DNA from 3 places in the Leisingera thetidis genome. Region 1 is predicted to be linked to each of the others. Evidence: riboswitches for the same ligand, from Rfam matches in the RefSeq annotation. Region 1 holds a riboswitch; each other region holds the start of a gene.

What was found. A riboswitch is a leader RNA that binds a small molecule or an ion and turns the genes downstream of it on or off. The one in region 1 is predicted to bind cobalamin.
Region 2: it holds a riboswitch for cobalamin, as region 1 does, so the genes downstream of both, OKQ63_RS16280 (hypothetical protein) here and OKQ63_RS04725 (CbtB domain-containing protein) in region 1, are expected to answer to the same signal.
Region 3: it holds a riboswitch for cobalamin, as region 1 does, so the genes downstream of both, OKQ63_RS13200 (ABC transporter substrate-binding protein) here and OKQ63_RS04725 (CbtB domain-containing protein) in region 1, are expected to answer to the same signal.

Annotation. Positions count from the first base shown of each region.
Region 1 covers NZ_CP109787.1:1,000,954-1,006,020, reverse strand. The annotation lists gene OKQ63_RS04740 (cobyrinic acid a,c-diamide synthase CobB) at 1-427, shown strand, start outside; gene cobA (uroporphyrinogen-III C-methyltransferase) at 424-1,146, shown strand; gene OKQ63_RS04730 (DUF1636 domain-containing protein) at 1,143-1,484, shown strand; cobalamin riboswitch at 1,572-1,789, shown strand; gene OKQ63_RS04725 (CbtB domain-containing protein) at 1,824-1,994, shown strand; gene OKQ63_RS04720 (CbtA family protein) at 1,999-2,697, shown strand; gene OKQ63_RS04715 (hypothetical protein) at 2,763-3,266, shown strand; gene cobF (precorrin-6A synthase (deacetylating)) at 3,340-4,134, shown strand; tRNA gene OKQ63_RS04705 (tRNA-Ser) at 4,140-4,229, opposite strand; gene OKQ63_RS04700 (SPOR domain-containing protein) at 4,471-5,067, shown strand, end outside.
Region 2 covers NZ_CP109787.1:3,372,032-3,377,098, forward strand. The annotation lists gene nudC (NAD(+) diphosphatase) at 1-766, shown strand, start outside; gene OKQ63_RS16265 (SRPBCC family protein) at 824-1,291, shown strand; gene OKQ63_RS16270 (alpha/beta hydrolase family protein) at 1,303-2,181, opposite strand; gene OKQ63_RS16275 (TetR/AcrR family transcriptional regulator) at 2,252-2,860, shown strand; cobalamin riboswitch at 2,879-3,100, shown strand; gene OKQ63_RS16280 (hypothetical protein) at 3,211-3,615, shown strand; gene OKQ63_RS16285 (protein-tyrosine phosphatase family protein) at 3,684-4,217, opposite strand; gene OKQ63_RS16290 (DNA polymerase III subunit gamma/tau) at 4,412-5,067, shown strand, end outside.
Region 3 covers NZ_CP109787.1:2,752,638-2,757,704, reverse strand. The annotation lists gene OKQ63_RS13215 (hypothetical protein) at 1-64, opposite strand, end outside; gene rimK (30S ribosomal protein S6--L-glutamate ligase) at 499-1,404, shown strand; gene OKQ63_RS13205 (succinylglutamate desuccinylase/aspartoacylase family protein) at 1,409-2,452, shown strand; cobalamin riboswitch at 2,640-2,831, shown strand; gene OKQ63_RS13200 (ABC transporter substrate-binding protein) at 2,991-4,001, shown strand; gene OKQ63_RS13195 (FecCD family ABC transporter permease) at 3,998-5,047, shown strand; gene OKQ63_RS13190 (ABC transporter ATP-binding protein) at 5,044-5,067, shown strand, end outside.

The DNA of each region.
Region 1 (5,067 bases):
CTACCCGGAGCTGCACGGCGGCACCCTGGCGGCGGCGGAAACCTTCCGCAGGGGCCTGCGCAGACATGCGGAAACCAAACCGGTGCATGGCGAATGCGGCGGCTACATGGCCCTGGGCGAGGCGCTGATCGACAAGGACGGCAACCGCCACCGGATGCTCGGGCTGCTGGGCCTTGTGACCTCTTACGAGAAGCGCAAGTTCCACCTCGGCTACCGCCGCGCGGTGCTGCAGGCCGGTATGCCCGGTTTCGCTGCGGGCACCGCCCTGCGCGGGCATGAGTTCCATTATTCCACCATCCTCGAAGAACCCGACGCACCGCTGGCCAATGTCATGGATGCCGACGGCGGCCCGGTGCCCGAGACCGGCTCCATCAAAGGCAATGTCACCGGCACCTTCTTCCACCTGATCACCGGAGAGCGCGCATGAGCGGTTTCGTCAGCTTTGTCTCTTCCGGCCCCGGCGACCCGGAACTCTTGACCGTCAAGGCGGTCAAGCGGCTGGAGGCGGCGGATGCGATCCTTTTCGATGATCTGTCCTCCGGCCCGATCCTGAGCCACGCCCGCGCCGATGCGGATCTGGTCGGCGTCGGCAAGCGCGCCGGGCGCCCCTCGCCCAAGCAGGACCACGTGAGCCAGCTGCTGGTCGATTACGCGTCTTCCGGCCTCAGCGTGGTGCGGCTGAAATCCGGCGATTCCGGCGTTTTCGGCCGTCTGGAGGAAGAAATCACTGCCCTGCGCGAAGCCGGCATCGGGTTTGAAATCGTGCCGGGCGTCACCGCGGCCTCGGCAGCAGCGGCGGCGGCCAACATCCCGCTCACCCGGCGCCAGACGGCGCGGCGGCTGCAGTTCATCACCGGCCATGACGTGACCGGCGGGCTGCCGGACGACCTCAACATGGCGGCGCTGGCGGACGGCGAGGCCACCACCGTGGTCTACATGGGCAAACGCACCTTTGCCGACCTGTCGGAAAAGCTGATGGAGGCCGGCCTGCCTGAAACCACCCCCGCGCTGGTGGCGCTCGGCGTCTCGACACCCGAACAATCGCTGCACCGGCACACCGTCGGCGAGCTGCCCGCCCTGCTGCGGCAGATGGAGACCACGGCGCCTGTGCTCATCCTCTACGGGCCGCTGGCCGAGCCGGAATGAGCCTGCCCACCCTCACCCTCACCCTCTGCCGCACCTGCCGCGGCGCCGACCCTGCCCTGCCCGGGCAGGTTTCGGCGGCGCTGGAGGCGGCAGGGGTGGACGCCCGGCTGCAACAGGCGGACTGCATGTCCGGCTGCACCCGGCCGCAGACGCTGGCGGTGCGCCAAACCGGCAAGACCGCCTATCTGTTCGGGGAGATCAGCGCCGCGGACCTGCCGGACCTGCTGACCTTCCTGCAGATGTATCACGAAAGCCCGGACGGCAATTTCGCCGATGCCCGTCCCCTGGGGGGGCTGCGGTTCAAGGCGATCGCCCGGATACCGGCCGGTCTGTCCTGATCCGCCAGCAGCGGGATTTCCCGCCGGTCATGACGCGGAAGGACCGGAACTTGGCGGTTTCTTCCTTGACCGGACGCTCCCGCGCGGGGCACAACACTCCGATATGGTGTCTGATAGTGCCTAAGCACTGGGACTGAAACGGGAATGAGGACGGTGGACCAAATCGCGGCACCGAAGCCTCAACCGCCCCCGCGACTGTGAGCGGCGAGCGGCCTTCCACTATCCACTGGCGCGCAAGACGCCGGGAAGGAGGAAGGCAGCAGCGACCCGCGAGTCAGGAGACCGGCCGTATGGGAACGCAAACTTACGCCGTCGGGTGTGACGGCAAGGAGGACGACAATGACGACCAAGACGCTTAAGGCTTCTGCCGCCGGCACCACTGTAATTCCGGCGCTGTTTGCCGTGGTTCTGGGCCTGGGGATCATCACGCTGACCGGCCATGTGCAGGCATCCGCCCTGCATGACGCCGCTCATGACGTGCGCCACGCAACCGGCTTCCCCTGCCACTAAGGCCATGTTCAGTCGCATTCTGACCAGCGGCCTGTTCGCTGGCGCTGCAGCAGGGCTGATTACCGCCCTGCTGCAGCTGTATTTCGTGCAGCCCGTGCTGCTCCACGCCGAACTCTACGAGGGCGGCGAGCTGGTGCATTTCGGCGCTGCCCCCGTAACTGCCCACCCCGATCTGCCCGGCCTGTTCGCCGAGCCCATGCGCGACGGTCTCAGCATCATCTTCACCATGCTGACCTATACCGGGTATGCGCTGGTGATGGCGGCGCTGATGTCCGTGGCCGAGCGCCAGGGGCATGTGATCAATGCCCGCACAGGCCTTCTGTGGGGATTGGCGGGGTTCATCACCTTCCACTTCGCGCCCGGCCTGTCGCTGGCGCCGGAAGTGCCGGGTGTCGCGGCCGCAGACGTCGGCGTGCGCCAGGTCTGGTGGACCGTCACCGTCGCAGCGGCCGGTGTTGCCATGTGGCTGATTGCCTTTGGCGGCAATCTGGTCAGCTACCTGGTCGCGGCGCTCCTGCTGATGGCCCCGCATATCGTCGGCGCACCTGAGCCGGAAACGTTCTCGGGCCCGGTTCCGACCGAGATCGGCGCGCTGTTTGCCGCCCGTGCATTCGGCATCGGCATGGCCGCCTGGGTGCTGCTGGGCAGCTTTGCCGGCTACTTCTGGCAGGCCGAAGGCAAGCGCGAAGCCGCGGCAGCCTGATCCCGCTCCGCATTGCTCCCCGCCGGCTCTGTCCGGCGGGGGTTTTCTTTTCCGAGGATGACAAGATGTCCCGCTCTCTCGCTCTCTTCGCGATCGGCCTGATCTTTGGCGGCGGCGCCGGTTTTGTGATTGCCGCCGGCAATGGCGTCACCTTTGACGGCCACGACCACGGCGACCCGGCCCATCACGGCGGCACTCATGCCGAGGCCATGGCCCATGATCACTCCACTGCTGTCGACCTGCCCGCGGGCAGCGATGCGCCCAGCGTTGCGATTCAGCTGATCAAGGATCCGATGGCCGGCTGGAACCTGCAAGTGCTGCCGCAGAACTTCCGGTTTGCCCCCGAAAACGCCTCCGCCGCGGATGTGCCGGGCGAAGGCCATGCGCATATCTATGTGAACGGTGAAAAACTCGCCCGGCTTTATGCCGGCTGGATGCATATCCCATCGCTGCCCGAAGGGGCCGAGGTGAAGGTCTCGCTCAACACCAACAGCCACAGCCCGCTGATGGTCGCGGGCGAACCGGTCGAAGCCAAGACCACCGCTCCCGCGGACGGCGGAGGCTCCTGACCGCAACTGCACACTTGCAAGACCCTCAGCGCGGCCCCATAGGGGGCCGTGTTTTCACGTGAAAGGCCCCGTCATGATTGAGCTTTCCCTGATCGGCATCGGCACCGGCAACCCGCAGCACATGACACTGCAGGCGATCGACGCGCTGAACGCGCAGGATTTGATCCTGATCCCCAACAAGGGCGCGGGCAAGGACGACCTGGCGGGCCTCAGGCGCGCGATCTGCGACCGGACGATCAAGGGCGATGGCCCGAAGATCGTCGAATTCGCCCTGCCGGTGCGGGATGAGGCCACCAAAAGCTACCGCCAGCGGGTCGACGACTGGCACGACGCCATCGCGGAGATCTGGTGGCAGAACATCACCGCACACCTGCCCGCGGGCGGCAAGGCCGGGTTCCTGGTCTGGGGCGATCCCTCGCTCTACGACAGCACCATGCGGATCGCCGAGCGGCTGAAGAAACTGGCGGAGATCAAGCTGACGGTCATTCCCGGCATCACCTCGATTCAGGCGCTGACCGCGGCGCATGCGATCCCGGTCAATGAAATCGGCGCGCCGTTCACCATCACCACAGGACGGCGCCTGCGTGAAGACGGCTGGCCGGACAGTGCCGATACGCTGGTGATCATGCTGGACGGGGAATGCTCGTTTCAGTCCATCGATCCGGCTGGGGTAGAGATCTTCTGGACCGCCTATGCCGGCATGGAAAACCAGATTTCCGTTGCGGGACCGCTGTCCGAGGCCGCCGAGCAGATCATCGAAGCCCGGGCCAAGGCGCGGGCCGCGCATGGCTGGATCATGGATATCTACCTGCTGCGCAAGGGCGGAAACGCGGGCCATCCAGCAGACGGCGGTTCTGAGGCCGGCTGAGTGAGTGGCGGGGAGACAGGGATTCGAACCCTGGGAACGCTCTCACGTTCAACGGTTTTCAAGACCGCCGCATTCGACCACTCTGCCACCTCCCCGGTCCGACCAGCGGTTTAGGGCGCAAAAACGGGCGAGGCAAGGGGAAATCCGTGCCGCAAGGGAAATCTGCGGACCGCGGTCCGCCGCGCGGATTTATGCCGCCGCTGCGGGTTTCCCTTGTGCCGCTGCCCCACAGGGTTTTCATGGCCGGATGCGCAGGCTATCATGCCGCCAAATCAAGAAGACCGGGCATTCCGGCGGGGGCGCACAGGCGCCGCGGGCACAGGCAAGGATGAAAGCATGACAGATACCGTGTCGAGAGCAATGACGGCCCCGCGGCTCGCCGCGGCGGTCGCAGGACTGCTGGTTCTGGCCGGCTGCGAGGACGGGCCGAAACTGGGTTTTCTGGAACCAAAACCAAAGACGGAAGGCGCCGTTCAGGCCTCCAGCAGCACCAAGCTGGTGGAGCGCGACGTGGAAGCGCCCGATGTGTTCCAGGTGACCGAAGCGGGCCTTTGGGACGGCCGCCCATCGATCGGCGGCGTCTGGGTGGCGCACCCGGACACCAAGGATCCTGAGCGGGTGATCATCCGCAACAACGCCAATGGCCAGTTCGTGATCGGTGCCCTGTTCCGGCGCGAGCGGGAAATTCCCGGGCCGCGCCTGCAGGTCTCCTCGGATGCTGCTGCCGCGCTTGGACTGCTGGCAGGCGCGCCGGTGGAACTGAACGTGACCGCCCTGCGGCGTGAAGAGGTCAGCAACGAGCTGCCCGCCGCGGATCAGGCGGCTGAACCATCCGCGGAAGACACGGATGCAGTGCAGGTCCTGGCCTCCGCCGCTGGCCAGGACATCTCGGAAACGGCACTTGATCCAATTGCCGGCGCTGCAAGCGCGATC
Region 2 (5,067 bases), 2.0 Mb from region 1:
CAGGGACGCCGCGCTGTTCCTCGGGCTGGACCCGGACGGCGCCCCCTGCTTTGCCTGCGACCTCAGTGACTGGCAGCCGGAAGACCTGGACCGGGATGCTCTCAACAGCTTTGCCGATGCCAGCGAACAGCGGCACCCCGGCCTGCCGGAAGCCCATGTCTTTGCCGAGCTGCGCCGGGTGATGGCCCGCCTCACTCCGCTGGAAGCGGAACTGGCGGCCACCGCCAAGGCGCTGCTGTCCTGGCACCGCAGCCACCGGTTCTGCGCCTGCTGCGGCGCGCCCAGCGACATGGCCCAGGCGGGCTGGCAGCGGCTGTGCCCGTCCTGCAAGGCGCCGCATTTCCCGCGCACCGACCCGGTTGTCATCATGCTGATTACGCACGGCGATTCGGTGCTGATGGGCCGCTCTCCCGGCTGGCCCGAGGGCATGTACTCGCTGCTGGCGGGCTTCGTCGAGCCGGGCGAGACGCTGGAGGCCGCCGTGCGCCGCGAGACCTTTGAGGAAACCGGCGTCCGGGTCGGCGCCGTCAGCTACCTGTCGAGCCAGCCCTGGGCCTTTCCGATGTCGCTGATGTTCGGCTGCGCAGGCATTGCTCTCAGCCGGGAAATCAGCATCGATCCGAATGAAATCGAAGACGCGCTGTGGGTCAGCCGGGAGGAGATGATGACCGTCTTCGGAGGCGGCCACCCGGTGATGAAACCCTCGCGCGAGGGGGCAATTGCCCATTTTCTGCTCAAGAACTGGCTTGCGGACACGCTGGACTAGAGCGCATATTGCCGCAAAAGGCGTGGCAGCCAGGCGGCGCAACTGAGGCAGGCGAGCATGGAATTTCTAAGCAAAGAAGATATCGAAGCCCCGATTGCCGGTGTGTTCGGCGCGATCAGCGATTTCGAGCTGCTGGAGCGCTCCGCCTTGCGGCGCGGCATCGAGCTGCAGCGCATCGGCGATCCTGCCAGTCCGGAAAAAGGCCTGGCGTGGGACCTGGCCTTCAGCTTCCGCGGCAAGCAGCGCGACATCCGGCTGGCGCTGGCATCTTACACGCCGGTCACCGGAATGATCCTGACCGGCGGCGGCAGCGGCATCGACGGCCGGATGGAGGTTGAATTGCTGGCGCTGTCGCCGCAACGGACCCGCATGTCGGTGCAGCTGACACTGTCGCCCACGACCCTGACCGGCCGCCTGCTGGTGCAATCGCTGAAACTGGCGCGCAGCAACCTTACCCGCCGGTTCAAGCTGCGGCTGGCGGAATATGCCAAGATCACCGAGGAACGGCTGAACCGCACCGCCTGACCGGCTGCGCATCAGATCTGCGGAATCAGACCGGGCCACAGGCTGGCATTGGCCGGGGCAAAGGCGCCGAGATGGCCAATCGCCTGCAGGCCCGACCGGTTCGGCACCAGCACCGTACGCCGCTGCGGCACCCCGCCGAAAACCTCGCCCAGGCGCCACACGGCAGGTGGCGGCACAACGTCATCATCCGCGATCGCAAACAGATCCACCGGAATGCCGCTTTCGGCCCAGCGGGGGCGCGGCAGGCTGCGGCCGGTGTCCGGCAGGTAGCTGCCCCGGGTGGTGCACCAGCGCCGCCATTGCCAGTAGACCCCGGCGGGCAAATCGGCCCCGAACCCCACCGCGCGCCCGGGCAGATAGCCCAGGGCACCGGCCGCCAGCGGCACATGGCCGAACCAGAAAGCCAGCGCCAGCGCTCGGTAGGGCCAGGGATGATCGTGGTGATGCACCAAGCCGCCCGCAACCACGATCATGCGGGCGACGTCCTCAAGACCATCCTGCAGGGGCATCAGCATCGCCCCCAGCGAATGGCCGATCACCCACAACGGCACGCCCGCGCAGTGCCGCCGCATCTCGGCCCGGGCGGCCGGCTGATCCACCAGCGCCCACTCGGCCATTGTAACCTTGGAGCGGCGCGGATGGCCCTGCGCCGAGTCTCCGAAATCCCGGTAGTCATAGGTCAGGCAGGCGATCTGCCGCTCTGCCGCCAGCCAGCGCGCGAAATGCCGGTAAAAGCGCTGCGGCACCCCGGTTGCGCCGTTCAGCACCACCGCCGCCTTTGCCGTCCCGGCCGGCTGGTACAGCCGCCCGGCCAGCTCCCCGTCCCCGGAGGCAAAGCGCAGCTCCTGCTCCCGGATACCGGCGGTATGTTCTGCGTGTCTGTCCAGCATGGCGGCCTCCTAGACCAATCGGTCTAATCCCTGACTGGACCATTTGGTCCAATGCTGTCAAGCTGCCGCCATGACTGACGTGACGACAGCCAGCCCGCATCAGGACAGCCTGCCTCCGACCCGGGACCGGCTGATCCGCGCCGCGGCCCGCCTGTTCCGCGACAAGGGCTATACCGGCACCGGCCTGGCAGAGCTGCTGGCCGCTGCCGCGGCGCCGAAGGGCTCGCTTTACCACCATTTCCCGAATGGCAAATCCGACCTCGCGCTGGCCGCGGCGGCTTGGGCCTCGGATCAGATGCTGGAGCTGATCGACGCCGCCTTCAACCCGGCCCCTAGCTTTCCCGAAGGCGCCAAGACGGTCTGCTACAAACTGGCCAAGCTGTTCGACAAGCAAGGCAGATGGAGCGGCTGCCCGGTCTCTGCCACCCTGTTCGCAGGACCCGAAAACGAGGCCTTTCACCGGCACGCCGCGGAGCTGTTCGAGGGCTGGATCGCGGCCACTGCCCGCCATGCCGAGCGCCTGGGCCTGCCGCAGGACGCGGCCCGCGCCGCCGCCGAAAACTTCTATGTCCTGCTGCAGGGCGGCTGGCAGCTGGCGCGGGTGCGGCGCGACTCGGATGTGATCCGGGGGCTGCACCGGCAGATGCACGCACCAATGCAGTTGCAGAAAAACGATTGACGACTCGGGGCGCCAGCCGCTACCGCTGGTGGCGATGGTTCCCGCGCCACAGAATCTTGTGTCCGGGATGAAAAGGGAACACGGTGCGGCCTGCACGCAAGCAGGCCAATTCCGCGGCTGCCCCCGCAACTGTAAGCGGCGAGCGACCCCGATAGAGCCACTGGCCCGCAAAAAGGCCGGGAAGGATCGGGAAAGCGACGACCCGCAAGTCAGGAGACCTGCCATCGGAAGTGAAACTCGAAACCGGGCGGGGTGTCCGGACAGGGTCTGATGGCTGCGGCGGAGGCTTTCCGTCATTCATCCGGTCTCTTGTCCGCCAGACCCCCGCGCCACGCGCGGAGGGCGCAGATATGATTTGGACGGACCAGACGCATTTCTATGCGGCAACGGATTGCAAGTATTTGGGGCGCCCCTGCCCTGCGGCGGAACGGATGATCGCCAAGCTGGCCGAGGCGATGACCAGGGCCAAACCGCTGACCCAGGAGGATTTCGAGATCACCGGCACCACCGCGCTGGACGGCTGCCCGCGCACCTGCCCGGCGCAGTTTGCCGCCAGCCATGACCGGATCCGGCTGTATTGCGGCGTGGGTGGAGAGGCCCCGCGCGAAGGGCTGGACCGCTTTGCCGATGCCATCCTCAGCCGCGGCGGCACCGGCTTTGCGGCCTCGAAACTGGACGCCCGCCCCTGCGCGCTGATGGAGGCGCTGCCGAAAACCGCCGAAGCGCGGCAGGCGGAACAGATGATGGCGCTGTGAAACCGAAATCACGCAAGCTCTGAGAGCCGGGCGATTGCGTTCCTGGCTTGCGTGGCGGCCCGGCCTGCCTACTGCGCCGCACAGGCCCACTGCAATTGCCCGTCAGTCTCCACTGCGCAGGGCCGCACCGTCCGCAGCCGCGCCAGCGCTTGCGCCGGATCCTCGCCGCATTCGATCATCAGCCGCAGCACCGCCATGCCCGACCGCCCGCAGCCGCCACGGCAATGCACCAGCACCCGGCCGCCGCCGCCCAGCGCCTGCCGTGCCGACTGGCTGGCGGCGGGCCATTTCGCCGCCACCGCGGGCGGCGGCACCTGGAAATCCGGCACCGGCAGATGCAGCCAGCGGCAGGCCATGCTTTGAATATCGATCCCCAGCCGCGGCACCCCCGCGGCGTCATGCTCCTCGGCCGTGGTCATCGAGAGCACCAGCCCCGGTTTCCACTGATAGATCTGGATCAGGTCGCCCCGGTAATCGCCCGCCCCGCCGGGCAGCCGGCACAGCGCCAGAATGCCGCCGCCGGCCGACAGCGCATGGATGATCAGGCCAGCCTGCGCCGCGCCGTCCTGCGCGGCAGGCTTCGAGGTTTCGTCAGTTCGCATACCGCCTCCTCAGCCGCTGCGTTCCTGCATGCCCCCGCATCTCCCCGTCTGCGCAGACTAGCTTCTAACCGCGCAATCCCAAAGCCCTTTTGCGGCCTCAGGATTGCCGCCTTCTGCGGTGGACGAATGCGGCGCGCTTCAATACCCTGCGCGGAACGCGGGCGCTCCGCATCCCGAATCCGGCACGAGACATCATGAACGACATCCCCAGCGGCACACCCGGCGGCACCGGCCCCTCCAAATACCAGGTTCTGGCCCGCAAGTACCGGCCCGAGACCTTTGCCGATCTGGTCGGCCAGGACGCCATGGTGCGGACGCTGAAAAATGCCTTTGCCGCCGACCGCATCGCGCAGGCCTTCATCATGACCGGCATCCGCGGCACCGGCAAGACCACCACCGCGCGGATTATTGCCAAGGGCATGAACTGCGTCGGCGCCGATGGCCAGGGCGGCCCGACCACCGATCCTTGCGGCCAGTGCGAGCATTGCGTGGCGATCATGGAGGGCCGCCATGTCGACGTGATGGAAATGGACGCAGCCTCGCGCACCGGCGTGAACGACATCCGCGAGATCATCGACAGCGTGCAGTACCGCGCCGCCTCGGCCCGCTACAAGATCTACATCATCGACGAAGTCCACATGCTGTCGACCAGCGCCTTCAACGCGCTCTTGAAGACGCTGGAGGAGCCGCCCGCGCATGTGAAGTTCATCTTTGCCACCACCGAGATCCGCAAGGTGCCGGTGACGGTGCTGTCGCGCTGCCAGCGCTTCGATCTGCGCCGGATCGAGCCGGAGGTGATGATTGCCCTGCTGCGCAGGATCGCCACGGCGGAAGGCGCAGAGATTGCCGA
Region 3 (5,067 bases), 1.8 Mb from region 1:
TCCCTCCGAAGTCCCGGGCATAAAGCCCTGCCAAAGCTTCAGCAGCGCTGTCGAAGGTGGACATTCGCTAATTCCGATGAATTTTTGTCTATGGGCGAAAAAATATCACATGTATGATGGGGCGGCAACCTTGGTGAGCAACGGCGCGATGAACATGGTTCCGGAAAATCCGGTGCCAGGCGCCGGACTGCCGCCGCTGACTCTGAAATGGTTCGGTCCGGACACCGCAGCATCGGGCAGCTGCCTGCTGATGCCACGGCCTGCCTGAGCAGCCGGAACTCATCAGGACGGGGCTTCGATACAGATGCCGCACCCCATTGGCCGGAGGCCGCCGTTGGCTCCCTTCCGGCGATGTGACCCGGCTGCTGGACGTTTCTCTCTCTGGCGGTCCGGCTGGTCTTTCCAACGACCGCCAGCCATGCGGGGCTGAAAAACCCGCTTGGCCGCCGCCTCCACCAAACGCGCCTCTGCTGCGCGGCAGACCGAAAAGGACAACATATGAAAATTGCCATGCTGGCGCGAAACGCCAATCTTTATACCCACAAGCGTCTGAAAGCCGCCGCAGAGGAGCGCGGCCACCAGCTCGACATCATCGACACGCTGCGCTGCTACATGAACATCGCAACCCGGCGGCCCGAGATCTATTACAACGGTGAGAAACTGACAGGCTATAACGCCGTGATCCCGCGGATCGGGGCATCGGTCACCTTCTACGGCACCGCGGTGCTGCGCCAGTTCGAAATGATGGGGGTCTACCCGCTGAATGAAAGCGTCGCCATCGGGCGGTCGCGGGACAAGCTGCGCTCGATGCAGCTGTTGTCCCGCGATGGCGTCGGGCTGCCGGTCACCACCTTCGCGCACGACCCCAAGCAGACCGAAGAGGTGCTCAAACTCGCCGGCGGCGCGCCGATTGTGATCAAGCTGCTGGAAGGCACGCAGGGCATCGGCGTGGTGCTGGCCGATACCGACCGTTCGGCAAAATCGGTGGTCGAGGCGTTCCGCGGCGCCGGGGTCAACATCCTGCTGCAGGAATTCATCAAGGAATCCGGCGGCACCGATATCCGGGCGATTGTCATCGGCGGCAAGGTGGTTGCCGCGATGAAGCGCACCGGGGCCGAAGGCGATTTCCGCTCCAACCTGCACCGCGGCGGGTCGGCCCAGATTGTCAAGCTGACGCCGGAGGAGCGCGCCACCGCCGTCCGCGCGGCCAAGACCATGGGGCTGAACGCCTGCGGCGTCGACATGCTGCGGGCCAATCACGGCGCGGTGGTCATGGAGGTCAACTCGTCCCCCGGCCTGGAAGGGGTGGAAAACGCCACCGGCCTGGATATCGCCGGCAAGATGATCGAATTCCTGGAAAAACATGCCAAGACCGGGGCCACCAAAACCAAGGGCAAAGGGTAACGGCATGAAGGCGCGTCCGCCCTTCACCATCGGCCACGCCGAGGTGGCGCCGGGATCCCGGCTTACCGTCGACCTTCCGGTCAGTGTCCTGTCCGATCACACGCCGGTCACCATGTCGGCGCATGTCGTGCATGGCCGTCGGGACGGGCCGGTGATTTTTGTCAGCGGCGGCGTGCATGGCAACGAAGTGATCGGTGTGGAAATCGTGCGCCGGCTGCTGCGGACGCCGAACCTGGCGGTGCTCAAGGGCACTCTGATCGCGGTGCCGATTGTCAACGCCTTCGGCTTCATCAGCAGGTCCCGCTATCTGCCTGACAGGCGGGATCTCAACCGGGTGTTTCCCGGCAGCGAGCATGGATCGCTGGCGTCGCGTCTGGCGCATTTGTTTATGACCGAAATTGTCGCCCGGTCGGATCTCGGGATCGATTTGCACTCGGCGGCGATCCATCGGACGAACTTTCCGCAGATCCGCATCCCGCCCGGCAACCCGCGCGCCCGGGACCTCGCCGGAGTCTTCGGCCCGCCCATCGTGATGCGGTCCGCTCTTCGCGAAGGTTCCCTGCGCAGCGCGGCCATGGAGATGGGCAAGGATGTCCTTCTGTATGAGGCGGGCGAGGGGCTGCGCTTTGACGAGTTGTCGGTCAGGGCCGGGCTGGCCGGCATCCTGCGGGTAATGCGGCACATGGGGATGCTGCCGGCCAAAGGCATTTCCAAACCCAAGACACCGCCGCAGTTCTGTTCTTCCAGCAAATGGCTGCGGGCGCCAATGGGCGGCCTCCTCAGAGTGTACAAAGCCGATGGCGGGCTGGTCCGGCAGGGGGAGCTGATGGGATCCGTTTCCGACCCCTTTGGGGAGGAGGACCAGGAAATCCTGGCGCCTTTCGACGGGCTTATAGTCGGCCGCGCGATGATGCCGGTGGTGAACGAGGGGGACGCCGTGTTCAATCTGGGCAGCATCCGTTCCTTTGAGAGGGCCGGGGACACGGTAGAGGACCTCAGCACGCAGCTGGAGGATGATCCGATGTTTGATGAAGATGAGATCATCTGAGGAAAATCAATATTTCTCCGGCGCAGAACTGCGCCCCGGACGGCAGCCGCGGCGGCTATGCAGCACCGGCATTTGACGCGGCGGCTCCAGCTGCGCCCGGGCGGCGTCCTTGCCGCGGCGCAGATGCGCTGTTTGCGGAGATTTCCCGGAGCAGCATAACTTTTTCTTGCCGCAGCGGAATTGATGCGCTACCCGCGCTCTACCGGTCCCGCAAGGGCTAAGAGGGAATCCGCGGTGCTTTCGGGCGCCAAACGGAACTGCCCCCGCAACTGTAGGCGGCGAGAGCTGTCCCATCGTGTCACTGGCCCGCAACGGTCTGGGAAGACGGGACAGACAGTGACCCGCCAGTCAGGAGACCTGCCGGCAAAACCGAAACACACCGGGCGGGGTTGTCCGGGGAGGTTGCCGATGAAAACGTGCCACCGCTGCCGGACCCGGCTCGGCTGCACAGGCGGAAGGCCCCGGTTGTCCGCCTCGCCTCACCGGTCAATGCCCTTTCACCCGTTCTCCGGTCATTGACACATGGAGATCGAAAGTCATGTTCCTGCGTTCCGGCCTGATCGGCCTGTCCTTCACTCTCGCGGCCCAGGCTGCGGCTGCCGGCGAAAGCTTTCCGCTGACCATCGAAAACTGCGGCCAGTCCGTCACCTTCGAGGCGCCTGCGGCGTCCTCCGTGACGGTTGGCCAGGCTGCCACAGAAGTGCTCTATGCGCTGGGGCTGGGCGACAAGGTGCTGGGCACCTCGGTCTGGTTCAACGACGTGCTGCCGGAATATGCAGACGTGAACGCCAAGGTCGAACGGCTGGCCGACAACGACCCGAGCTTTGAAAGCGTGGTGGCCAAGCGCCCCGGCCTGGTGGCGGCGCAATACGAATGGCACGTCGGACCCGAAGGCATCGTTGCCAAGCGCGAGCAGTTCCATGACCTCGGCATCCCGACCTATGTGATGCCCGCCGATTGCGTCGGCAAGGACAACACCACCGGCGGCGACGGCACCCGCACGCAGATGTTCACCACCGGCAGCCTCTATCAGGGCATCGAGGAACTGGCAGCGATCTTCGGCGAAGCGGAAAAGGGCGCCGAACTGGTGGCCGGCTACAAGGCGCGCGAAGCCGCGGCTGTTGCCAAGGCGCAGGAGGTTGCGCTGGAGGATGCCTCTGCCGTGTTCTGGTTTTCGTCGCCCGAACTGGAGAGTGACCCGTTTGTGGCCGGCCAAAAAGGCGCGCCCGGCTACATGATGCAGCAGCTGGGCCTGCGCAATGTGATCGAAACGGACGAGGAATGGCCCACCGTCGGCTGGGAAACCATCGCCAGGGCCAACCCGACGGTGATCGTGATTGCCCGCATGGACCGCCGCCGCTTTGCCGCAGATGACCACGAGAAAAAGCTGGAGTTCCTGCGCACCGACCCGGTCGCCAGCCAGATGGATGCTGTGAAGAACGGCCGCATCGTGGTGATGGACGCCCAGGCGATGGATGCCACCATTCGGGCGATTCCGGCGCTGGAGGATCTGGCCGCTGAACTCAGCGCGATCGGCGCCGGCGAATGAGCGCGGCCGCCGCAGTTGCATGGCAGGGCGTCAGGGGCGTCTGTCTGGCCCTGCCGGTGTTGGCTGCGGCGGTTCTGGCGGGCGCAATGATCGGGGAAACCGCGCTTGCGCCTGACCTTGTCCTGTCGGTTCTGGCCAACAAACTGGCCGGAGCGGGGCTGCCGGTGGACCCGGTGGACCAGGGCATCATCTGGAGCTACCGGCTGCCGCGGGCACTGGTGGCGGGGGCCTGCGGTGCGGCGCTGGCGGTGACCGGGGTGGTGCTGCAGGCCCTGCTGCGCAATGCGCTGGCCGATCCTTACATTCTTGGAATTTCGGCCGGCGCCTCCACCGGGGCGGTGGCTGTCACCATTGCCGGGCTTGGCGGCGGGGCTCTGTCGCTGTCTTTTGGCGCCTTCAACGGGGCGCTGCTGGCCTTCGGCTTTGTCGCTTTGCTGGCGCGCGCCGCCGGGGCAGGGGGCAGCCGGGCGGCGGCGGCGCAGATCGTGCTGGCGGGCATCGCCGGCTCGCAGCTGTTCAACGCGCTGACCGCCTTCATCATCGCCAAGTCCGCCAATGCCGATCAGGCCCGCGGCATCATGTTCTGGCTGATGGGCAACCTCAGCGGCGTGCGCTGGCCGGACGTGTGGCTGGCGGTGCCGCTGGCGCTGGCGGGCTGGGTGATCTGCCGGTTCCATGCGCGGGCGCTGGATGCCTTCACCTTCGGCACCGATTCCGCCGCGGCGCTGGGCATCCCGGTGCGGCGGGTGCAGGTGGTGCTGATCTTTGCCACCGCGCTGATGACCGCGGTGATGGTATCGATCGTCGGCTCGATCGGCTTTGTCGGCCTGGTGATCCCCCACGCGGCGCGCTTTCTGGTCGGTCCCGGCCACCGCAGGCTGATGCCGGCCGCCGCCCTGACCGGGGCGGTGTTCCTGATCGGCGCCGACATTGTCTCCCGCATCATCATCCCCGGCCAGGTGCTGCCGATCGGGGTGGTTACCGCCTTGATCGGCGCGCCGGCCTTCGCCGTCATCCTGGTGCGCGGGCAGAGGACCGCGCGATGAGGATCGAAGCCCGCAGCCTG